Regions from separate parts of the Pseudomonas sp. CLCA07 genome, predicted to be linked through region 2. Evidence: predicted binding sites of a transcription regulator. Region 2 holds the regulator's gene; each other region holds the start of a gene.
The links. Region 2 encodes sigma-54, which starts transcription at its own class of promoters, with help from an activator protein. Its sites were predicted from a motif close to ANTGGCATNNANNTTGCTNT; they were not measured.

Region 1 (3,262 bases), 3.0 Mb from region 2:
GCCGCGTCCAGGGCGAAAAAGTGCAGCAGCCGTTCGGCATGCAACTCGCCGTGACGCTCCAGGTAATCATCCAGGGTGCCGGTGATCAGCAGCGGCATGGCGAGTTCGTGCAGCCCGTCACCGCGACCATCCTGTGGCATCAGCGACAGCGAATAACTGATGTCGAGCATCCGTGCGAGGTTTTCCGCTCGCTCCAGGTAACGCGACATCCAATACAAATCCGAGGCAGTTCTACTTAGCATGGCAAGCTTCCTTCAATCCTCGACCACCCAGGTGTCCTTGGTTCCGCCACCCTGGGAGGAATTCACCACCAGAGAGCCTTCACGCAAGGCGACACGGGTCAAACCGCCGGGCACAACCCGGGTTTCGCGGCCAGACAATACAAACGGACGCAAGTCGATGTGGCGTGGGGCGATGCCGTTTTCGACAAAGGTCGGACAGGTCGACAGGGACAACGTCGGTTGCGCGATGTACGCGTGCGGCTTGGCTTTGATCCGCGCGCGAAACGACTCGATTTCCGCCGCCGTCGCCGCCGGCCCGACCAGCATTCCGTAACCGCCGGAGCCCTGGGTTTCCTTGACCACCAGATCGGGAAGATTGGCCAACACGTGGGACAGTTCAGATGAATTGCGGCACTGGAACGTCGGCACGTTTTTCAGGATCGGTTCTTCGTCGAGGTAGAAACGGATCATGTCGGTGACAAACGGATACACCGACTTGTCGTCCGCGACTCCGGTACCGATGGCATTCGCCAGCACCACATTGCCGGAGCGGTACGATGACAGCAGGCCCGGAACGCCCAGCATCGAATCCGGATTGAACGCCAGCGGGTCGAGGAATGCATCGTCGAGGCGACGGTAGATCACATCGACGGCTTTCGGCCCGTCTGTGGTGCGCATGAACACCTTGTCATCGCGCACAAACAGGTCCGCGCCTTCCACCAGTTCAACGCCCATCTCCCGGGCCAAAAAGGCATGCTCGAAAAACGCGCTGTTGAAGCGACCCGGCGTTAGCACCACCACGCTCGGATTGTCGATCGGGCTGGAGCTTTTCAGGGTATCCAGGAGCAAATTCGGATAGTGATCGATGGGGGCAATGCGTTGCGCCGCGAACAGTTCGGGAAACAGCCGCATCATCATCTTGCGATCTTCAAGCATGTAGCTCACACCGCTGGGTGTACGCAGGTTGTCTTCGAGCACGTAGTACGTGCCGTCGCCGTCGCGTACCAGATCGACACCAGAGATGTGCGAATAGATATCCCGATGCAGATTCAGCCCTTGCATCGCCAACTGGTATTGCTCGTTGGCCAGCACTTGCTCGGCAGGAATGATGCCCGCCTTGATGATGCGCTGCTCGTGATAGAGGTCGGCAAGGAACATGTTCAATGCCTTGACCCGCTGAATGCAGCCGCGCTCGACGACCCGCCATTCACTGGCAGGGATGCTGCGAGGGATTGTATCGAAGGGAATCAGGCGCTCTGTCCCCTGCTCGTCCCCATAGAGCGTAAAAGTAATCCCGGCGCGATGAAACAACAGATCGGCCTCGCGTCGCCGTTGTGCCAAAAGCTCGTCAGGCGTTTCGGCCAGCCAACGGGCAAACTCCCGATAATGCGGGCGGACCTGGCCGCCGGCATCGTACATTTCATCAAAATAGGTGCGGATCATGCCGTACTCCTTGTCACCCGGACACCTAGGCTTCGCAAGGCCCGTGCCATCGGCATAAACGCTTTGATATCAATCAGTTGGAAATCAACACCGTTAATACCGCACCAATCCCGTGCAGCAAACGCCCCAACTTGATTGCCCCCGCTTCATTGCAAGGCGACGTTGTCGCCTATCACCAGCATAGTCAGAGTTGATTTCACTGCCCGCCCGTCCGTGCGGATAATCCGCGCATTCGCTGGAAAACAGTCAGAACTTCCCTTTAGCCGCCTGCTCAGGCGGTTTTTTTGCACCGGATTCTTGTTTCAGGGTTTTGCCGGAAGGATTTTGCCGCCCCATAAACTAAAACGGCCAACCCGAAGGCCAGCCGTTAGTGCGTGTCACTGTTCATAAGATTATGCGAGTAGCCCTCGTACCTCCTGCTTGACGCCCCATCCTTCAATGATGCCGCCCAGAGGCTCGACCACGGCCTCAAAACATTGCTCGAAATCGCCGATGTCATCGTATGTGGCGTACATGACTTTACTCAGTTCGAGCGCCCATGCGCCGTCGTCGCGCACACTGATTTGCGCATTCAAGGACTCACCACGGTAATGACCAGCTGCTCTGCGGGCCCGCTCCTCGTCGGGAAAAATGGCGTAGAACTCAATGGGATGGAATCTTGAAAAGTCGAAACCGCCTTCTTTCATGCGGCGCAGCACCGAGCTGCTGATGTCTTCTTGATAGGCTGTGCTCATGAAACGTCCCCCTCATATTGATGGATAGACTTTCCGTATTCCCGGCACGCGCAACCGAGTGGTGCGAGCGATGCGGCAACCTCGTTGCCGGTGGGAAGCAAGCATGTAGCTGACAAGACCAGACCTTAGCGATCCATTCGCTGATCTCGATTGCAGAGTAGCCTCAAGAGAGAGCCGCTGCCAAGGACTGGATGAGAATGTGACAGGAGATGTTCAGATTGGCGTGATGCCGAGGATTTGTATGCTGTTCTGGGCTTTAAGACTTTTGACAGTCGCATCGGGAGTTCGCCCTTCCAGATCATTCAGATCCAGTACGGCGGCGACAGGAAGCAGTCGGGCCTTGATGAGTTTGGCGGCATGCTCATTATCCGGGCACTCGTCGCACTCAAAGACTTCATCGACTGTTTCACCGTGATCATCCACGAAAGTGATTTTCCACTTTTGCATCAGTGCCTCCTCGATAAAGCCCATAAATGGGCTTACATGCATCTGGACTTTTTCGCGGACTGTTCGTTCAACGGATTACGGGATTGGAGCCTGAAAAATACATGCCTCATGTAGGAGCCGAGCTTGCTCACGAAAGCGGTGTATCAGTCGACATGTGTATTGACTGATACACCGCTTTCGCGAGCAAGCTCGGCTCCTACAGGGAATGAGTCAGATCCGTACGTCAGCCCGCGGCCCGGTGATGGCCCAGATGATCAGCCCCAGCACCGGCAAGCACGCGATCAACAGCACCCAGAGGACTTTCATCCCGGTGGTGGCGCCACTTTTAAACACATTGATGATGGCCCAGATATCCAGCACGAAAATGATCAAGGCAATCAGGCTGTTGAACGTAGAACCCATGGTGACGCTCCCTAA
Region 2 (3,262 bases):
CAGGTTGGCAATTTGCTCGAGGGCTTTCTTTTTACTGCCGCCCGGCACGTTCACGAGGGAACGGCCGGGGGTCAGGATGTTTTCAAGTCGGATCATGGGTTGGGAGTGTTAACGACCGGTCGCACCCTGGAGGAGGCTCTGGGTCTTTTCCTTATGCTTTTTGAGTTGTTTATCCAGCTTGTCGGTCAGTGCGTCGATCGCCGCGTACATATCGGTATGTTCCGCGTTTGCGACCACTTCATTGCCGGGAATATGCAGGGTGGCTTCGATTTTCTGCTTCAGCTTCTCGACCGTCATCGTGACCTGCACGTTGGTGATCTTGTCGAAATGCCGCTCTAATCGTTCGAGTTTTTCGCCGATGTAGGTGCGAAGAGGTTCGGTCACTTCCAGTTGGTGTCCACTGATGTTGACTTGCATACAGCTTCTCCTTCGTTGCCAGTGCATAAAGCGGTAGATCAAATGATCTACCACTGGAACGCTGTGGCGTGGCTCTACATCAACCGCTTGCGTTCGCTCGAAGGCGCGATCCCGAGGGACTCGCGGTACTTGGCGACGGTGCGGCGAGCCACCTGAATGCCTTGTGCCTCCAGTAAACCAGCGATCTTGCTGTCACTCAACGGCTTTTTCTGATTTTCCGCGGCAACCAGCTTTTTGATGATCGCGCGGATCGCTGTGGACGAGCATTCACCGCCTTCGGAGGTGCTGACGTGGCTGGAGAAAAAGTATTTCAGCTCATAAATACCCCGTGGGGTATGCATGAATTTTTGCGTGGTCACCCGTGAAATCGTCGACTCGTGCATGCCCACGGCTTCGGCAATGTCATGCAGGACCAGTGGTTTCATGGCTTCGTCGCCGTATTCCAGGAAGCCGCGCTGATGCTCGACGATCTGGGTGGCGACTTTCATCAGTGTTTCGTTACGGCTTTGCAGGCTCTTGATGAACCAGCGGGCCTCTTGCAACTGATTGCGCATGAAGGTGTTGTCGGCGCTGGTGTCGGCGCGACGGACAAATCCGGCGTATTGGGCGTTGACCCGCAGTCGTGGCACTGATTCCTGATTCAGTTCCACCAGCCAGCGTTCGTTGTCCTTGCGCACGATAACGTCGGGAACGACGTATTCGGCTTCGCTGGATTCGATCTGCGAGCCGGGGCGCGGGTTGAGGCTCTGGACCAGTTCGATGACCTGGCGCAGTTCGTCTTCCTTGAGCTTCATCCGGCGCATCAGCTGGGAGTAGTCGCGGCTGCCGAGCAGATCGATGTAGTCGCTGACCAGGCGCTTGGCTTCGGCGAGCCAAGGCGTATTGGCTGGCAATTGGCGCAATTGCAGCAGCAGGCATTCGCCCAGGTTACGAGCGCCGATACCGGCCGGCTCGAATTGCTGGATGCGGTGCAGGACGGCTTCGATTTCGTCCAGTTCGATGTCCAGTTCCGGATCGAAGGCTTCGAGGATTTCCTCGAGAGTTTCATCCAGATAGCCCTGATTGTTGATGCAGTCGATCAGAGTCACGGCGATCAGGCGATCGGTGTCGGACATCGGTGCCAGGTTCAGTTGCCACAACAGGTGGCTTTGCAGGCTCTCGCCGGCCGATGTGCGAGTAGTGAAATCCCATTCGTCGTCATCGTTGCTCGGCAGGCTGCTGGCGCTGGTCTGGTAAACGTCTTCCCATGCGGTATCGACCGGCAGTTCATTGGGAATGCGCTCGTTCCAGTCGCCTTCCTCGAGGTTGTCCACCGTGGGGGCGGTTTCCTGGTAGGAGGGTTCCTGAATGTCGGCGTTGGGTTGCTGCTCGGCTTTGTCGGCCAAGGGGTCGACGTTGTCGAAGTCGTCGCCCTCTTCCTGGCGTTCGAGCATCGGATTGGACTCCAGGGCCTCCTGGATTTCCTGTTGCAGGTCCAGGGTCGACAATTGGAGCAGGCGGATGGCCTGTTGCAGCTGCGGTGTCATCGTCAGCTGCTGGCCCATTCTCAAGACTAGCGATGGTTTCATGGCAGGGGCTTAACACCTTATTTCGCCGGCGCACATGCGCCATCCACTACAGGGCGCCGGAGCGCCAAACATAAGCAAATTATATGCCTGAAACTGAAGTGTTTGCCTAGAGCGCTGTAACAATAAAAACCTGTTGATTTTTACTGTGATAAGCGCTCAGTCGACTAGCCAGACACCTCAACGCTTACAGGCGGAACTCATGGCCCAGATAGACTTCTTTAACCAGGTCGTTGGCCAGGATAGTGGCGGCATCGCCTTCGGCGATCAGCTGGCCATCGTTGACGATGTAGGCGGTTTCGCAGATATCCAGGGTTTCACGGACGTTGTGGTCAGTGATCAGCACGCCAATGCCCTTGGCCTTGAGATGGTAGATGATCTGTTTGATGTCGCCGACCGAAATCGGGTCCACGCCGGCGAAGGGTTCGTCGAGCAGGATGAATTTCGGGTTGGTAGCCAATGCTCGGGCGATTTCCACGCGGCGGCGTTCACCGCCCGACAGGCTCATGCCGAGGTTGTCGCGGATGTGGCTGATGTGGAATTCCTGCAGCAGGCTTTCCAGCTCTTTGCGACGTCCGGCCTTGTCGAGTTCCTTGCGCGTCTCGAGGATCGCCATGATGTTGTCGGCGACCGAGAGTTTGCGGAAGATCGACGCTTCTTGCGGCAGATAGCCGATACCGGCCTTTGCACGACCGTGCATTGGCTGGTGGCTGACGTCCAGATCGTCGATCAGCACACGGCCCTGATCGGCCTGCACCAGGCCGACAATCATGTAGAAGCAGGTGGTCTTGCCGGCGCCGTTGGGACCCAGCAGGCCGACGATTTGACCGCTGTCAATCGACAGGCTGACGTCACGCACGACCTGGCGGCTCTTGTAGCTCTTGGCCAGATGCTGAGCTTTCAGAGTTGCCATTACGGGGCCTTTTGCTCGTCGGTTTTCTTCTTCGGCTGGATCACCATGTCGATACGCGGACGCGACTCGGTCACCTTGCTGCCGGTAGCGCGACCGGCGCTGGCAAGCTTTTTCTCGGTGTCGTAGACGATTTTCTCGCCTTGGGTGATGTTGTTGTCCTTGTCGATAACCTTGGCCTTGTCGATCAGTACTACGCGATTTTGCGTGGCGTGGTACTGGATGGTCACACCCCAGCCCTGGACAGGCTTGGGGTCGCCTTCAGTTTGCAGTTGCTCGAAGTAGGCCAGATTGCCCACCGAGGTCACCACGTCAATGTCGCCAGTCGGGGTGCGGGTCATGGTCACTTTATTGCCGGTAACCTTCATCG
Region 3 (3,262 bases), 2.6 Mb from region 2:
GAGGTGAAACTGTAGCTGTTAGTCTTCTGGTCGAACTCCAGCGCCCGAACTGGCACCGCTGATGAAATGCTCCCTCCCGCCGGTGTTGCAACGAGGGTGTATTGGCCAAGGTCACCATAAATCCGGTAGGGAAGATCGATGGTTCCTTCGGTAGCGGCGATTTCATTCAGGTTAGACGGTGCATCTGGCAAGACGGTACTACCAGATAGTTTGAGAGCCGTTTGAGGATAACGCTCGCCGTTACCCAGAGCGGGTGAATAGAGCAAAGCCCCGATCCCAATCGCCGTCGCTCGACTGAGAAGTACGTCCCCCAGCCCTGTCAACAACAAAATGCTTTTACGGATGGCTGCCTCGAAGGTCCAACCGTCCGCGTTTTGGAGAGTAGCGGCACCCGCCACAGTGACCACCTGCGCGGATTGACTAAGGGTTAAATTGAAACTGTAGGCAGTTTCACCTCTAGCCAAGGCAGAATGGATCGCAGCATCTATAGCTGGAGAAGCGTCCTCTAAAATGGAAACAGCCTCGACAAGGATTCGTTTAATGTAGGCGGCTGTCAGAGATTTCAGAAAGTTTTCGTAATAGGCTCGGCGCTCCTCCTCGTGTTCTACTGTATCCAAATAAGCCGCGAATAACTCGGCACTTTCCATACTGTCCAATGACAATGCATCTATGCCAAAAAAGCTATCTGCTTCATACCAGCTGCTACTCATTCTAATTTGTTGCAGGAGCTTGACAATAATGGCTTTCTTTTTTAAGGCGTCCTCCAGTTTATTGAATGGGTGGGTATCAGTAGACGAGCCTATGCGCCCCTCTATTTCATTTCGCACGCCCGACGTGCCATTCGAAAAAACACTTCCTATCTGATCTTGCACCGAATGTGCTATGGCTACCAACTGTGCATATGCGTCGCGCTCTTGGTTGATGGTTTCAATTTTGTGAGCCACAGTAATCGTCGGAATAGCTCCATTCCAATTCAGAGCGCTGTCAAAATTTGATATATCGATAGATTTTTGCATGCGGCATTCCTTGCCATGATTTGAATTCCAATTAGCAGAAGCGCCTAGTTATGCTGCAACAAGGGTGCCACATCAACAGTAGAATATTTACTGGTGATGTCATGATTGAAGATTGGGTAATTACAATGTGAACGATACCTGTAGTAAAATTTCTTACATTAAAAAATCCGATTTCAGGCAGAATTCTTGATGCATTCTGTAGAGAAAATATCGGATTAAAACTTAGTTGATAGGACTATTGTCTATCAGTGAAGCCCCGAAACAACAGGTAGCGGCTGGCGAAGACTGTATTTGGCTGCGTAGCAGTCATCGCCAGCTCCTACAACGACCGGCGCACGATTCGAGAAAGCGGCAGAAAAGCGGCAGATGGCGGAGACCGGTTGCCGCTTTTCTGGCATTGCCGCCTTGCCTGTCCCCGCAAAGCCCCGGTTTATGGGCTTTTTTTATTTGGCACGCCGCTTGCTATGTCTCTGTTACGAAAAATCAGGTCACCCGAAGGTTTCCCGACATGAGCATCAGCTTCGATAAAGCGCTCGGTATCCACGAACAAGCCCTGGGCTTCCGCGCTCAGCGTGCCGAAGTCCTGGCCAACAACATCACCAACGCCGACACCCCGAATTACAAGGCTCGGGATCTGGACTTCTCGAAAGTGCTCGCCGCACAGAACGAGAAAACCAAGAGCGGTACTTTTGCCTTGAACATGACCAACAGCCGTCACATCGAAGCTGAAGGCCTGGGCAATGGCGACGAGTCGCTGCTGTATCGCACGCCGATGCAACCGTCGATCGACCAGAACACCGTGGACGCCCAGCTGGAACAGTCGAACTACGCGGAAAACGCCGTCGGCTTCCAGGCCAGCTTCACCCTGCTCAACAGCAAATTCAAAGGGCTGATGTCAGCCCTGCGCGGAGAGTAAGTCATGTCCCTATCCAGTGTTTTCAACATTGCCGGTAGCGGCATGAGTGCCCAAACCACTCGCTTGAACACCGTGGCCTCAAACATCGCCAACGCCGAAACCGTTTCGTCGAGCATCGACCAGACCTATCGCGCCCGTCACCCGGTGTTCGCCACCATGTTCCAGGGCGGTCAGAACGGCGGTAGCGATTCTCTGTTCCAGAGCCAGGACGCTGCCGGTCAAGGCGTGCAAGTACTTGGTGTGGTCGAAGACCAGAGCAACCTTGAAGCGCGCTACGAGCCGAACCATCCGGCTGCCGACGCCAAGGGCTACGTCTACTACCCGAATGTCAACGTCGTCGAAGAAATGGCCGACATGATTTCCGCGAGCCGTTCGTTCCAGACCAACGCCGAAATGATGAACACCGCCAAAACCATGATGCAGAAGGTCCTGACCCTCGGTCAGTGATAAGGGGCGACTCAGATGAGTGTTACCGATACCACCAGTGGCGTGAGCATCAAGGATGTTTTGGCCAACTCTTCGGTCAAGACCAACACGACCAGCAATGATGGTCTGGCTTCAGCGACCAGCAGTGCCGCTGGCAAAAAAGAGTTGGGCAAAGACGCGTTCCTGCAATTGCTGGTGACCCAGCTGAAGAACCAGAACCCGCTTGAACCACAGGACAACGGCGCGTTCGTGGCTCAGTTGGCGCAGTTCAGCAGTCTGGAAGGCATCACCACGCTGAATGATACGGTCAGCGGCATTGCCGGCAATTACAACTCCTCGCAAGCGTTGCAAGCCTCTTCGCTGGTAGGCCGCTCGGTTATCGCCCAGACCGACACCGCAGTGGTTGATACCTCCAAGAGTTTCAACGGTACGGCAGTCGTGCCGGCATCGACGGACCCGGTGACGGTCAAGATCACCGATGCCGATGGCAAAGTAGTTCGCACCATCGACCTGGGCAGCCAGCCAGCCGGCAACGCCAATTTTATCTGGGACGGCAAGAACGATGCGGGCGAAGTGGCCGCGGCTGGAACATACAAGTTCGCCGCCACCGCGACTTACGACAGCCAGGCGACCTCGCTGGTGACTTACCTGCCGGCAACCGTTAACAGCGTGACCATCAGCCAGACCGGCGGTGAGTTGATGCTGAACCTGGCCGGCCTGGGCAGTATTGCCCTGTCCAAAGTACAAACCATCGGTATATAGAGCCGGCTAACACGGCACAAAGGAGTGGAATATGTCTTTCAATATCGGCCTTAGCGGTCTCTATGCCGCCAACAAACAACTGGACGTAACCGGCAACAACATCGCCAACGTCGCGACCACCGGTTTCAAATCCTCCCGTGCA

Region 1: ACWGZX_RS05125 (circularly permuted type 2 ATP-grasp protein) is a predicted target of sigma-54. The motif match lies at 1,696-1,715, and genes of this name have one in related genera.
Region 3: flgB (flagellar basal body rod protein FlgB) is a predicted target of sigma-54. The motif match lies at 1,463-1,482, and genes of this name have one in related genera.

Annotation. Positions count from the first base shown of each region.
Region 1 is NZ_CM132131.1:1,130,101-1,133,362, forward strand. It holds gene ACWGZX_RS05120 (alpha-E domain-containing protein) at 1-242, opposite strand, end outside; gene ACWGZX_RS05125 (circularly permuted type 2 ATP-grasp protein) at 255-1,664, opposite strand; gene ACWGZX_RS05130 (ribonuclease E inhibitor RraB) at 2,057-2,398, opposite strand; gene ACWGZX_RS05135 (hypothetical protein) at 2,612-2,845, opposite strand; gene ACWGZX_RS05140 (PLDc N-terminal domain-containing protein) at 3,056-3,247, opposite strand.
Region 2 is NZ_CM132131.1:4,103,964-4,107,225, forward strand. It holds gene ptsN (PTS IIA-like nitrogen regulatory protein PtsN) at 1-96, opposite strand, end outside; gene hpf (ribosome hibernation-promoting factor, HPF/YfiA family) at 109-417, opposite strand; gene ACWGZX_RS18785 (RNA polymerase factor sigma-54) at 492-1,985, opposite strand; gene lptB (LPS export ABC transporter ATP-binding protein) at 2,170-2,895, opposite strand; gene lptA (lipopolysaccharide transport periplasmic protein LptA) at 2,895-3,262, opposite strand, start outside.
Region 3 is NZ_CM132131.1:1,465,433-1,468,694, reverse strand. It holds gene ACWGZX_RS06720 (S-type pyocin domain-containing protein) at 1-1,016, opposite strand, end outside; gene flgB (flagellar basal body rod protein FlgB) at 1,525-1,932, shown strand; gene flgC (flagellar basal body rod protein FlgC) at 1,936-2,379, shown strand; gene flgD (flagellar hook assembly protein FlgD) at 2,395-3,120, shown strand; gene flgE (flagellar hook protein FlgE) at 3,152-3,262, shown strand, end outside.